2 regions of the Microbacterium alkaliflavum genome follow, and region 1 is predicted to be linked to the other one. Evidence: riboswitches for the same ligand, from Rfam matches in the RefSeq annotation. Region 1 holds a riboswitch; the other holds the start of a gene.
The links. A riboswitch is a leader RNA that binds a small molecule or an ion and turns the genes downstream of it on or off. The one in region 1 is predicted to bind thiamine pyrophosphate.

Region 1 (7,092 bases):
ACTGGCCCCGCGTCATCGTCATGGTGTTCGCGGTGCTCTCGATCTCAGCGGCCTTCGGATCGTGGTGGCTCTACGACCTGGAGATCACCTTGAAGACGAGCCTGCTCACCACAGCGCTCGATACGCTGATCCTCCTCGCGCTGTCCAGCCGCAGCGCGGCCGCGTACGCTCGGCGCAACGAGCAGCGCTGAGAGGTGCCCCGCCGCATGTTCGATTCCCCCCTGTCCGCGTCCGCCTACCAGGTGCTCGGCGTCGAGCCCACGGTCGACGAGGAGGGCCTGCGCAAGGCGTATCGCCTGCGACTGCGTCAGACGCACCCCGACACGGGGGGAGAGGCATCCGTCTTCATCCAGGTGCAGCGCGCGTGGGCGCTCGTCGGCACTCCGCAGGCGCGCGTCGCCTACGACCGCGGGCACGGCTTCGGGGCGGCGGCCGCACCGTCGTTCAGCCCGGACGCTCCCGCCTGGCGCCCGCCCTCCCGCCCGGCCGACACGCGCCCGAAGGCGCGCTCGTACGGGCAGCCCGGCGGCTGGCGGCGCGAGCGCTACCTGTCGCTCATGCGCGAATGGGTCGGGCGGGGCGTCGAGATGCCCGATCCGTACGATCCCGCGCTCGTGCGGTCCGCGCCCCACCATCTGCGGCGGCTCCTCGCCGACGCGCTGGCCGAAGAGGCGACGGCGCGCGTCGTCGCCGACCTCGGCATGGGGTACACCGTGTGGCACGACGTCGCCGCGGGCCACGCGTCCGACGAGAAGGTCGACCACGTCGTGCTCGGCCCGAGCGGGCTCTACGGCGTGCTGTCGGAGGACTTCGGCGGCCCCGTCCGCATCAAGCGCGGAGAGCTCGTGGGCGACGGCGTCGACGGCGCCCCCATCGCGGCGCTCCTCGCGCGACTTCGCACCGTCGCACGCGCCGCCCGCGTGAAGTTCAGCGGGGCGATCGTCGTGCTCCCCGACGACGACCTCGATCAGCCCATCGAGGAGCTCGGCCGGGTGCGCGGCGTGCCCGTCGCGATCGTGTCGCGCAGCGCCCTGTCGACGGTGCTGCGCCGAGGGGTCACGGGCGCGCGCGAGGTGGGCGGCAACGAGGTCTTCGACATCCGCACGCGCCTGCAGCACGCCGTCCGCTACGTGTAGCGGTCCCGGGGCTGGCGGGGCGAGATCAGCCCGCGAGGCCGAAGAGCTCGAGGGGGTGCGTCAGGCGCCACCAGGCCGACGGCGGCTCGATGTCGCCCGCGAGCACGACGTCGACCGTCGACGAGTCGAGCGGACCCTTGACGTTCAGCGTGCCCACGTCGTCGCCTTTGTCACGGTGGTCGCCGAGCGACAGGTCGGTCGAGACGGTGCCGGCTGCGCCGTTCCACAGCACGACGGAAGCGTCGCCGACCGTCTTCACCTCGACGTGCTCGCCCCACTCCGTGTCGATCACGCCCACGGTCGTCCCCGCCGTCACGGACGGCTCGGTCTGCAGCTCCGCCTCGAGTTGAGTGAAGAGGGCTCGCGTCGCCTCGATGCGGCCGTTGTCGTCGGGCTGGCCCAGCACGGCGGCATAGAGGCGCACGGGGGTCTGGCCGATCGTCACGTTCTTCGCGGCGAGCAGGTTGAAGGTGTCGAGCGATCCCGTCTTCACGCCGATGACGCCGGGGTCGGCGAGCAGCCCGTTGGTGCTCGTGACGTGGCCGGCACCGGGCAGGTCGACCTCGGACTTAGCGACGATCTCGGCGATGACGGGGTTGGCCAGAGCCCTCTCGGCGAGCGGGATGAGGGATGCCGCGCTCGCCGTGTTGCGCGCGTCGAAGCCCGTCGGCTCGACGACGGCGATGCCGTTCAGGCCGTGCGCCGCGAGCCAGCCGTTCGCGGCGCTCGCGTAGACGGCGTCGCTGGGCCACAGGTTGCTCGCGAGGCGATCGGCGTAGTTGTTGGCCGAGCCGATCAGCATGCCCTCGAGCAGCTGGTACTCCGTGAGGGTGCCGCCGACCGGCACGTCGAGCGCGGACTCGCCACGTGACCGATAGCCCCAGTACTTGACGCGGTCGGCCGCCGTGAACCGGTACTCCGGCCCCTGCTCGCCGACGGCGAGCGGCTGCGACTCGAGGACGAGCAGAGCCGTCACGACCTTCGTGATGCTCGCGATGGGCGCCGCATCGGCCGTCGAGCCGACGACGCCGTCGAAGCCCGCGACCGCGACGGCGCCGGAGCCCTGGGCAGGCCAGGCGGGCGTGGTCGCGGGGGCCGGCGCGGAGTCGACCTGCACGGCCTCGATCGTGGGGGTCACCGCCGTGAGCGGCCACAGCAGCGTCGTGGCGGAGTATCCGCCGATCAGCGCCGCGATGATCGCGATCGGAACGAGCACGCCGGGACGCAGCGGCGAGCGCCTCGGCGGGCGCGCGAGCAGGTCCGCCGGGACGGCGACGTACGGAGTCGTGGCCACCCGGAGATCGGCGGGCACGAGCGAAGTCGTGCCGACGACGCCCTCGTCCACCCACCCGAATGCGACGCGCGGCTCGCCCAGCGGCTTGCCGGGCTTCTTGAGCGGGACGGATGCCTCGTGCTCGGGCGCGACGGGCTCCTGCACGAGCACGTCGCCCGGCGCGACGAGCACGTCGCCCGCGTCCCCGTGCACGTCGTCGTGCGCAGGAGGCTCCGTATCGGCGAGGGTCACCTGCCAAATTTACCCCGTCGTGCCGCGGTATACTCGGCACCACAACCACGGGAGTCCGGTGTGCCGGGCTGAGAGGAAGCGACCACGCTTCGACCGTCGAACCTGATCTGGATCATGCCAGCGCAGGGAGGAGAGAACATGAACGCTTCCACGTCCGCGTCCGCCTCGGTCGCGCAGACCACCCGCCGTCTTCGCTGGAGGGTCGTCGACATCGTCGTCGCCAGCGTCATCGGCGTCGCATCCGGCCTCATCTTCCTGTTCTGGAACGTCGGCTACCTCGGCCCCTCGGCCCTCCTCCAGCCTCTCCTGCCGGGCCTGCAGGGCCTCCTCGACGGACCGTGGCTGTTCGCGGGGGTGCTCGGTGCGCTCATCATCCGCAAGCCCGGCGCTGCGCTCTACGTCGAGACGCTCGCCGCGGTCGTCTCGGCGCTCGTCGGCAACCAGTGGGGCGGCTTCCTCACGCTCGAGGCCGGCCTCGTGCAGGGGATCGGGGCCGAGATCGTCTTCCTGATCTTCGCCTACCGCGTCTGGACGCTCCCCGTCGCGATGCTCGCCGGTGCGGGCGCCGCGATCGCGGGAGGCGTCAACAATCTCGTGCTGTGGTACGCGGGCTCGAACACGCAGTTCACGATCACGTACCTCATCACGACCACCATCTCGGGCGCCGTCATCGCGGGGCTTCTGCCGTGGCTCGTGACGCGCGGACTTGCGGCGACCGGCGCCCTCGACCGCTTCGCGTCGGGCCGCGAAGCGCGCGCCCGCGTGTAGCGTGCCGTCGGCTGCTCCCACCCCTGCCGTCGTCGAGGCGCGCGGCTGGGGGTGGCGTCACGCGAGCCGCCGCGCATGGGCGCTGCAGGACGTCACGTTCCGCATCGAACCCGGCGAGCGGGTGCTCCTGCTCGGCTCGTCGGGGTCGGGCAAGTCGACGCTGCTGCACGGACTCGCGGGCGTGCTCGGCGGCGACGACGAGGGCGAGTCCGCGGGCGGTCTGCTGATCGGCGGGCGGGATGCCGCGGCCGTGCGCGGAACGGCGGGTCTCGTGCTGCAGGATCCCGACGCGCAGGTCGTGCTCGCCCGCGTCGGCGACGATGTCGCCTTCGGCTGCGAGAACCTCGGCGTCCCGCGAGCCGAGATCTGGCCGCGCGTCGGTGAAGCACTCGACGCCGTCGGGCTCGATCTTCCCCTCGATCGTGCGACGAAGGCGCTGTCGGGGGGACAGAAGCAGCGGCTCGCGCTCGCCGGCGCACTCGCGATGCGCCCGGGGCTGCTCCTGCTCGACGAGCCCACCGCGAATCTCGACCCGGGCGGGGTCGCCGAGGTGCGCGAGGCCGTCGCCGACCTCCTCGAGCGGCATCCCGCGACCCTCGTCGTCGTGGAGCACCGCGTCGAGGTGTGGCTGCCGCTCGTGACGCGCGTCATCGTGCTCGGCGCGGGCGGGGTCGTCGCCGACGGGTCGCCCGATGTCGTGCTCGCCCGGGAGGGGCGCCGGCTCACGGAGCAGGGTGTCTGGGTCCCCGGCATCCCGCCCGCGGTTCCGCCGCCGCCCCCGGCCGCGGCGGGTGAGGCGCTCGTGTCGGCGCACGGGCTCGCCGTCGAGCGGGTTCGCGGCGTCCCCGTCGCATCGGGCATCGACCTCCACCTGCGCGAAGGCTCGGTGCTCGCTCTCACGGGGCCCAACGGCGCAGGGAAGTCGACGCTCGGGCTGACGCTCGCGGGGCTCCTCCCGCCGGCGGCCGGCGTTGTCACCGCTGCGCCCGCGCTCGCGAACGGCGCGGGCGCCGCGCCGATCCGCTGGACCTCGCGGCAGCTCCTGACGCGCATCGGCACCGTCTTCCAGGACCCCGAGCACCAGCTTCTGGCGCGGACCGTGCGCGAAGAGCTCGAGGTCGGTCCGCGCGCGCTCGGGCTCGACGACGCCGCGACGAACGCACGCGTCGACGACCTGCTCGTGCGGCTGCGCCTCGACGCCCTCGCCGCGGCGAACCCGTTCACGCTGTCGGGCGGCGAGAAGCGCCGGCTCACGGTGGCCGCCGCGCTCGCGACGCGGCCGCGCGTGCTCGTTCTCGACGAGCCCACGTTCGGGCAGGACGCCCGAACCTGGGCCGAGCTGGTCGCCCTGCTCGCGCGGCTGCGCGACGGCCTCGACGGCGACGAGCGCGCGGCCGTCGTCGCGATCACCCACGACCTCGACGTGGTGCGGGCGCTCGGCGCCGACGTCTTCGCGCTCGGGAAGGGGGAGGGATGACCCTCCTCGACGCCCGCGCGCGCACCGGCGCCGTCGCGCGCATCAACCCCGTCGCCAAGCTCGGTGCGAGCGCGCTCATCGCGCTGCCGCTCGTGCTGACCCTCGACTGGGTGTCGGCGGCGGTCGCACTCGTGCTCGAGTGCCTGCTCTTCCCGTTCGCCGGCATCGGGTGGCGGGAGTTCTGGACGAGGACTCTCCCCGTCTGGATCGCGGCGCCGCTCACCGCCGTCACGATCGCGCTCTACGGCGCCACCTCGGGCGAGGTCTACGTCGACTGGTTCTTCGTGCGGATCAGCGAGGGGTCGATCGAACTCGCCGTCGCGACGTTCTTCCGCGTCCTCGCGATCGCGCTGCCGTCGGTCGTGCTGTTCGTGACTGTCGATCCGACCGACCTCGCCGACGGCCTCGCGCAGGTGCTGCGCCTTCCGGCGCGGTTCGTGCTCGGCGCCCTGGCGGGCCTGCGCATGGTCGGCCTCTTCATCGACGACTGGCGCGCGCTCGAGCTCGCCCGCCGCGCGCGTGGGGTGGCCGATCGAGGTCGTCTCCGGCGCTTCCTCGGCATGGCCTTCGCGCTGCTCGTCCTCTCGATCCGCCGCGGGTCGAAGCTCGCCACATCGATGGAGGCGCGCGGGTTCGGCGCCCCCGTCGAGCGCACGTGGGCGCGGGAGTCGCATTTCGGCGGGCGTGAGTGGGTGCTCATGGCCATCGGCGCCGCCATCTCGGTCCTCGCCGTGACGGCCGCGGTGCTCGCAGGGACGTGGAACTTCATCCTCGGCCCGGCGTAGCGGGCCCCGCCCCTCGACAGATTCGGAAGTCAGGTCAGGGCGTGAGCGCGACGTACTCGTCGCGCAGAGCGGGGTAATAGTCGTCCCATGCGATGGCCGAGACATCCCGGCCCTCGTGAGCGGCCTCGGCGCGGTCGAGGTAGTACTCCCAGCCGGGGCCGATCGACCCGATGTCCTCGCCGGGGTTCAGGCGCTGGCCGAAGCGCAGCGTCGTGACGCCGTGCGCCTCCTCGAGCTCCAGCCAGAGATACCAGAGGCCGGTGTCGCCCCCGAAGCGGCGGGGACGGTCGCACTCGACGATCGTGTACCGCGACGGCTCGGGAGCATCCGATTCCGCCGTCATGAAGAACGACACGTGCCCGGTCGTCGGATCGCCCTCCCAGTAGCCGATCCAGTCGCGCAGACGGTCCGATTCCGTGAAGGTCTGCCAGACGGCCTCGGCGGGCGAGCCGAACGTGCGCGTGAGGACGAGGTTCGGCTGTCCGTCGATCGTGGTGACGATACCCGTGCGGATGGCGGTCATGTCGCGTTCCAGAGCTCCCGGTAGTAGGCGATGCGCGCGGGGTCGGGCTCGATCCCGTAGGCCGAGAAGAACGCGCCCTCCCATCCCGGACCATAGTTCCACTCGAGGCTCATCGATGCCACGGCGAGATCGGCCCAGCGGTCGGCGACGCCCAGCGCCCCGAGGTCGACGTGGGCGAGCCAGCGCCCGTCGGCGTCGAGCAGCGTGTTCGGGCTGCACGCGTCGGCGTGGCACACGACGAGGAGATCGACGGCGGGCGCGTCGCCGAACCGCGCGGGAAGGCGGATGCCTCTCCCCGCCGCGTTCGCGAGACGCGAGGGCACCGACCAGTCGAACGGGCACTCGGCGGCGGGAAGCCGGTCGTGCAGCGCGCGCAGCCCTTCGCCGATGGCGCGCACCGCGATCTGCGGCACGGCGAGCCAGCGCGCAGACACGGCGGATTCGCCGTCGATCGTCGCCGTGACGATCCATTCGTGCGTCTCGTCGTCCCCGACCTCGAGCACGCGCGGCACGGCGGTCCAGCGCCGTGCCCAGTCGAGCCGCTCCGCCTCGGCCGCGAACGACGTCTCGAGGTTGCGGGGAGAGTGCTTGATGTGGCGGCCGTCGGAGGTGCGGAACGTCACGCCGCCGATCTCGTTCTGCCACACCGGCTCGAGCTGCGCACCCCGCGCGAGCGCGCGCACGCGCTCGGGGACCATGACGGCTGCGAGCGGGATCGACACGAGCTCAGTCGAGCAGGGCTTCGCGAAGCAGATCGGCGTGGTTGTGCAGCTCGTCGCGCACTCCGAACAGCAGTGTCACGACGGCCGCGTCCGCGATCGCCGTGCGCAGCTCCGCAACGGCGGGGTTGGTCGCGAGCTCGGCGCGATACGCCGCCG
Region 2 (7,092 bases), on a different contig from region 1:
CGCAGAGGCGATGCACATCCCGTACAGCGCGGCGCTCGGCATCCACCCCCAGGACGCCGTGTTCCTCGAGCGCGAGATCTGGGACCTCGAGCACACGCCGCCCGACAAGCGGCCTCTCCTCCTGCACTTCCACCCGCTCGTGATCTACCGGTACCAGGTGCTCAAGCAGGCCGATGTCGTGCTCGCCCTGTTCCTGCAGGGCAACCACTTCACCGACGACGAGAAGCTCGCCGACTTCGAGTACTACGACCCGCTGACCACGGGCGACTCGACGCTGTCGGCCGTCGTGCAGTCGATCCTCGCGGCGGAGGTCGGATATCAGGACCTCGCGCTCGACTACTTCCGGCAGTCGGCGTTCGTCGACCTCGGCGACCTGCACCACAACGCGCAGGACGGCGTGCACGTCGCGTCGGCGGGGGGCGTGTGGACCGCCCTCGTCTCGGGATTCGGCGGCATGCGCGATCACTTCGGCGAGCTGACATTCGATCCGCGCCTCCCTGCGTCGTGGGACGAGCTCGCGTACAACGTGCACTGGCACGGCACGCGTCTGGAGGTCACGGTGACCCGCACCGAGCTGCGGATCGTTGCGACCGGCGACGAGGCCGTCCGGTTCGGTGTGCGCGGCGTGCCGTACACGGTAGAGGCGGGGTCCGACATCGTCGTCCCGCTGGCGCATCAGGGACCGAAGATCCCCGGTCGGCCGACGATCCGGCAGCTCGAGGACGCCCGTCGCGAAGACGGCACGCTGCTCTCGGCATCCGTCCCGACGGTCACCGCGACGATCCCGATCATCACGGAGGACTTCGAGTCGGGCGCCACGATCGCCGGCTGAGCTTTCGACCGGGTCGGGACCCTTCCCGACCCGGTGAACGGCTTCAGAACGCGTCGAAGAACGCGAGCTCGTGCATCATCGACCGCGCGAACGCCTCCGCCATGCGGGAGCGGGTCGAGACGGATGCCGCCGCAGCCGCCGCGTCGGCGCAGGCGATCGCGCGCTCCGTGGCCACCGTGAACGCGGGGTCGCCGTATGCCTCGAGCCAGTCCGCATAGGGATGCCGGGGGCGGGGATGCGCCTGCAGGCGCATGCCCACGTCGCTGTAGAGCCAGAAGCACGGCAGCACGGCCGCGACGATCTCGGGGTACTCGCCGCGTGCCGCGGCGGCGTCGAGGTGACGCAGGTACGCGAGCGTCGCGGGTGCGGGTTCGGAGATCGCCGCGCCGATCCGCGCGCGATGCAGACGTGCCTCCTCCTCGAGCGCACCCTGGGCGGAGGCCGACCAGAACGCGCGATCGGCTGCCGCGGTGGCGAGGTCGGCCGCCCGCGCGAGCACGGCGGAGTAGCCGCGGAGGTACAGCGCGTCCTGCGCCAGGTAGTCGTGGAAGCGCGTCTCGGCGAGGCTCCCGTCGGCGAGCGAGCGGACGAAGTCGCACCGGTCGACCTCGGTCCGCACCTCGGCGCTGCGCCGCCACGCGGCATCCGTCCACGACTCGACGGGTCGCAGCTCGTGGAAGTGGTCGACGGGACCGCGGCCGCGACCCACCCGCAGGACGTCCGCCGAAGCGAGGGCGCCCGTGAGCCATTCCTTGGCGCGTTCGAGCGCGGCGTGCCACGTGAGCCCCGACGCACGCAGGGTCGCCATCGCGGAGGAGAGGGAGCATCCCGTGCCGTGCGTGCTGCGGGTGTCGACGCGCGTGCCGGTCACCTCGTGCACGCCGTCCCCGTCGACGATCGCGTCGGGACAGAGCCGGCCCGCGAGATGGCCGCCCTTCACGAGGACGGCGGCTCCCGACGAGTCGTGCAGCGCGCGGGCCTGGCGCAGCGCGGCCGCCCAATCGCGGGCCGGAGCCTCGCCCGTCAGCACGGCGAGCTCGGGGATGTTCGGCGTCACAAGGTCGACGCGGGTGCAGAGATCTCGCACGGCGGCCTCCGCCTCGATGTCGAGCAGGCGGTCTCCGCTCGTCGCGACCATGACGGGATCGAGCACGACGATCGGAGGTGCGACCTCGTCGAGCCACTCGCCGACCGTCTCCGCGATCGCGCGGGACTGCAGCATCCCGATCTTGACGGCGTCGATGTCGACGTCGTCGCTGACGGCGCGCAGCTGCGCGTCGAGGAACGCCGCGGGCGGCACGTGCACCGAGCGCACGCCGCGCGTGTTCTGCGCGACGAGCGCCGTGACGACCGCCATGCCGTAGCCGCCGAGCGCGCCGATCGACTTGAGGTCGGCGTGGATGCCCGCGCCGCCGGTCGGATCGGTCCCCGCGATGCTCAAGACGCGGGGAACACTCACGCTCCGACCACCGCTCCCGCGAACGCGTCCACGAACGCGCGGCCGGCGGCTCCCGGGTCGTCGGCGCCGCAGATCGCCGAGACGACGGCGATGCCCGCCGCGCCCGCATCCCGAAGCGCGGCTGCATCCGCGGCCGTCACGCCTCCGATCGCGACACAGGGGAAGTCCGTCGACCGGGCCAGGGCCGCGAAACCGGCGACCCCGAGCGGCGCGGGATGGTCGGGCTTGGTCGCGGTGGGCCGGATGACGCCGACACCGAGGTAGTCGAGCGTGCCCTCGGGCAGCTCGGCGGCCGCCGCGAAGTGCGCGGGGGTGTTCGCCGTCCACCCGATCAAGGCCTCCGCGCCGAGCAGGCGGCGGGCCGCGACCGGCGGCAGATCGCGCTGCCCGAGATGGATGCCGTCGACCCGCGCACCCGCATCCCGTGCCGCGAGCACGATGTCGAGACGGTCGTCGACGACGAACGCGGCACGTCCCGCGATGACACGCGAGAGGACGATCGCCTGCACGAGGAGCTCACCGGCATCCGCGGCCTTGGAGCGCAGCTGCACGACGGTGACCCCGGCGTCGACCGCGGCGTCGACGACGGCCGTCAGGCGCGGGAAGGACAGGCGCTCGTCGGTGACGAGGTGCAGCGACAGGTCGCGCGCGGTCATCGTGCGACCTCGATCGTCGCCCAGGCGAGGCGGTCCTCGGCGTCCTGGAGTCTTTCCGACGTCGTCGCGGCCAGTGCGTCGAGGAACGCGACGGCGAACGATCCCGGTCCGTGCGCGACCCGCGCCGCCGCGTCGGAGGCGACGGAGTAGAGGAGGGATGCCGCGACCGCCGCCGACAGCGGGCTCGCGACGGCGAGGAACGCGGCCATCACCGCGCCGAGGGAGCATCCGCCGCCCGTGATGCGGGTCAGCAGCGCGCTGCCGCCGTGCACCCGGACGACGTCGGTGCCGTCCGTCACGAGGTCGACGGCGCCCGAGACGGCGACGACACCGCCCGTCCGGCGTGCGAGGCAGAACGCGGCGTCCGCCGCCGAGTCGGGGTCGTCGGTCGCATCGACGCCGCGGCCGCCGCTCGCGCGGCCCGCGACCGCGAGCACCTCCGAGGCGTTGGCGCGCACGATCGTCGGCGCCTGCGCGACGAGCTCCTCGGCGAGCGCCGTGCGCACCGGGAGCACGCCCACGGCGACGGGGTCGAGCACCCAGGGCGTGCCGGCCCGCGCGGCCTCCCGTGCCGCCTCGCGCTGCTCCGCCGTGGGCGTGCCGAGGTTCACGAGCACGCTTCCGGCGATGCCGGCGAACATGCCGGCCTCGCCCGGCAGGTCGCACATGGCGGGCGAGGCCCCGAGCGCGAGGAGGGCGTTCGCGGTGAAGTTCGTCACCACCGCGTTGGTGATGCACTGCGTCAGCGGCGCGACGTCGCGCAGCGCATCGAGGGCCTCTGCGGGGGCCAGGTGCGTGGACACACGCGCGTTCATGGGGACATCCCTTCGCTCGTCCTAACGAGATCAGGTTCGACGGGTGTGATCTCAGCTCGCCGGTCGCGAGCACCCCGTGTCACTGCCGAGCAATGTAGCAGGACATTCCGACCGGCGCCGTGTCGGTGGGGCACCGTAGGCTGTTCAGGTGACCACCGCCCTGTACCGCCGCTACCGGCCCGAGGCGTTCGGCGAGATGATCGGGCAGTCGCAGGTCACCGACCCGCTCATGACCGCGTTGCGCAGCGATCGCGTCGGTCACGCCTACCTGTTCTCGGGTCCGCGCGGGTGCGGCAAGACGACCTCGGCGCGCATCCTCGCGCGGTGCCTCAACTGCGCCGAGGGGCCCACCGACGTCCCGTGCGGCAAATGCGAGAGCTGCATCGAGCTCGGTCGCGGCGGCGGCGGATCGCTCGACGTCGTCGAGATCGACGCCGCCTCGCACAACGGCGTCGACGACGCGCGCGACCTGCGTGAGCGGGCGATCTTCGCGCCGGCCCGCGACCGCTTCAAGATCTTCATCCTCGACGAGGCGCACATGGTGACGCCGCAGGGCTTCAACGCCCTGCTCAAGCTCGTCGAAGAGCCGCCCGACCACGTCAAGTTCATCTTCGCGACGACCGAGCCCGAGAAGGTCATCGGCACGATCCGCTCGCGCACGCACCACTACCCGTTCCGGCTCGTGCCGCCGGGCGCCATGCTCGCCTACGTCGAGGAGCTCTGCACCACCGAGGGGGTGTCGGTCGAGTCGGGCGTGCTGCCCCTCGTCGTACGCGCCGGCGGCGGATCGCCGCGAGACACGCTGTCGCTGCTCGACCAGCTCATCGCCGGGTCGGAGGGCGCCGTCGTCACCTACGCGCGGGCTGTCGCGCTCCTCGGCTACACGCACGCCGAACTTCTCGACGAGGTGGTCGACGCCTTCGGCGCGCGGGATGCCTCCGCCGCGTTCGCGGCGATCGACCGCGTCGTGCAGACGGGGCAGGACCCCCGTCGCTTCGTCGACGACCTCCTCGAGCGACTGCGCGATCTCATCGTCGTCGACGCGACTGGTCAGGGCGCCGCCGCCGTGCTCCGCGGCGTCTCGGAAGAAGAGCTCGCGCGCATGGAGCGTCAGGCCGCCGCGTTCGGCGCCGCCCGCCTGTCGCACACGGCCGACCTCGTGATCGCGACGCTCGACGACATGACGGGCGCCACGTCGCCCCGCCTGCAGCTCGAGCTCATGGTCGCGCGTGTCCTGGCGGCGTCGCCCGCGGTCGCTGTCGCGGCGGCGCCTGCGGTTGCGGTGGCGCCCGTCGCGGCTGCTCCCGTCGCTCCGGCGCCGGCGGTTGCGGTGGCGCCCGTCGCTCCGGTGCCGGCCGCCGCGCCCGCTTCGCCCCCCGAGCGTGTCGAGGGGTCGAACAGCATCGCTGAGCCGGCCGCCGCCCCCCCTGCGCCTCCCGCCGCCCCGCCGGTCCCGTCGGGGCCGGTGACGCTGCAGCGCATGCGGGACGCGTGGCCCGAAGTGCTCGCCCGCCTCGAGGACATCAGCCGCGCCTCGTGGATGATCGCGTCGGGGGCCGGCATCGCGGCGCTCACCGACGACGTCCTGACGCTCACGTTCCGCAGCCAGAGCGACGTCGCGAAGTTCAAGCAACTCTCGGCCGGCGCCGGGCCCAGCGAAGACCTGCGCTCGGCGATCCTGGCCGTGCTCGGCATCCGCGTGAAGTACATCGCCCGCAAGGAGTCCGATGCCGCGCCCGGCGATCCCGGGGGCGCACCCGGCGACGGTTCGCCCGGAGGCCCCGGTGGCGGCACGTCGGCCCTCGGCGGCGCCACGAGCGGTGCCGGCGGCGCTGCTCGCGCCTCAGCGGCACCGAGCGAGCGCTCGTCCGTGCCGGGCGGTCGCGCCACCGCCGAGCGTCCCGCGGAGCGCTCTGCGGCACCGGCGCGCGCCTCGGCCGCCCCCGTGACGGAATGGGCCGTCGCACCCATTCCGGGTTCGGCGGGCGGCGACTCCGGTCAGGACGCGCCATCGGCCTCCGCGCGGGGCGGCGCGTGGGCTCCGCCGACCGCTTCGGCGGCGACCTGGGCACCTCCGGCGCCGACGGCTCCTGCCGCGACCGCATCCCGGCCGTCCGAACCCGCCGGCATGGGCCAGTTCGCGATCGACGACGAGCCTGAAGAGGCCGAGAGCGAGGCGTCCCGCGTTCACACCGCGACGCTCGCGCCGGCGCGCGACGGCGACGTGATCCCCGAGCGCGACGTCGCCCCGTCGATCGAGCGCGACGACGACGATGACGAGGATGAGCTCGAGCCCCCGGCATCCGCCGATCTTCCCGTGCCGCCCGTCGTCGCTCCGCCGCTGACGCCTCCGCGCAGCCAGGCGGCGGCGCGCAACGGCGGGCCGCAGCGCTACGGCGAGGCCGTCGTGCGCCAGGTGCTCGGCGCGACGTTCGTGCGCGAAGAGCCCTACGAGCCGCCGACGAGGTTCAACTGACCCATGTACGACGGCATCGTCCAAGATCTCATCGATGAGTTCGGGCGACTTCCGGGCATCGGCCCGAAGTCCGCTCAGCGCATCACGTTCCACATCCTGCAGACCCCGAACTTCGACGTCTCGCACCTCGCGCAGCTGCTCGCCGAAGTGCGCGAGAAGGTGCGCTTCTGCGAGATCTGCGGCAACGTCTCCGAGCAGGAGCGCTGCGCGATCTGCCGTGATCCGCGCCGCAACCCCGCGCTCATCTGCGTGGTCGAAGACGCGAAGGACGTCGCCGCGATCGAGCGCACGCGCGAGTTCCGCGGGCTGTACCACGTGCTCGGCGGGGCGATCAGCCCCATCGCGGGCATCGGACCCGACGACCTGCGCATCGCGCAGCTCATGCAGCGGCTCGCCGACGGCACCGTGCAGGAGGTCATCCTCGCGACCAACCCCAACCTCGAGGGCGAGGCGACCGCGACCTACCTCAGCCGCCTGCTGCACACGCTCGAGATCACGGTGACGCGTCTCGCGTCGGGGCTGCCCGTCGGAGGCGACCTCGAGTACGCCGACGAAGTGACCCTCGGCCGGGCCTTCGAGGGGCGCCGCACGCTGTGAGCGCCGACCCCCTCGCCGCGCCGTCGCGGTTCAGCTCCAAGGGCTGGGTGCTCTTCGCCGTCATGGCGCTGGTCTGGGGCATGCCGTACCTCTTCATCAAGGAGGCCGTCGACTCGTACTCGCCCGCGGCCGTCGTCGCCGGGCGCACGCTCATCGGCGCCGTCATCCTGCTGCCGCTCGCGATCCACCGCCGCGCGCTGCGCCCGGCGCTCAAGCTCTGGCCGTGGGTGCTCGCGTTCGGCGCGATCGAGATGGCG

Region 2: another riboswitch for thiamine pyrophosphate. It lies ahead of thiM (hydroxyethylthiazole kinase); the one in region 1 lies ahead of ACH3VR_RS13110 (ECF transporter S component).

What each region holds. Positions count from the first base shown of each region.
Region 1 is NZ_JBIQWL010000004.1:262,279-269,370, forward strand. It holds gene ACH3VR_RS13095 (hypothetical protein) at 1-191, shown strand, start outside; gene ACH3VR_RS13100 (J domain-containing protein) at 207-1,136, shown strand; gene ACH3VR_RS13105 (D-alanyl-D-alanine carboxypeptidase family protein) at 1,162-2,661, opposite strand; TPP riboswitch at 2,699-2,807, shown strand; gene ACH3VR_RS13110 (ECF transporter S component) at 2,800-3,429, shown strand; gene ACH3VR_RS13115 (ABC transporter ATP-binding protein) at 3,431-4,906, shown strand; gene ACH3VR_RS13120 (energy-coupling factor transporter transmembrane component T family protein) at 4,903-5,691, shown strand; gene ACH3VR_RS13125 (SRPBCC domain-containing protein) at 5,726-6,214, opposite strand; gene ACH3VR_RS13130 (phosphotransferase) at 6,211-6,936, opposite strand; gene ACH3VR_RS13135 (DUF488 domain-containing protein) at 6,941-7,092, opposite strand, start outside.
Region 2 is NZ_JBIQWL010000001.1:641,611-648,702, forward strand. It holds gene ACH3VR_RS02730 (glycoside hydrolase family 65 protein) at 1-832, shown strand, start outside; gene thiD (bifunctional hydroxymethylpyrimidine kinase/phosphomethylpyrimidine kinase) at 876-2,291, opposite strand; gene thiE (thiamine phosphate synthase) at 2,288-2,947, opposite strand; gene thiM (hydroxyethylthiazole kinase) at 2,944-3,762, opposite strand; TPP riboswitch at 3,753-3,849, opposite strand; gene ACH3VR_RS02750 (DNA polymerase III subunit gamma and tau) at 3,911-6,238, shown strand; gene recR (recombination mediator RecR) at 6,242-6,835, shown strand; gene ACH3VR_RS02760 (DMT family transporter) at 6,832-7,092, shown strand, end outside.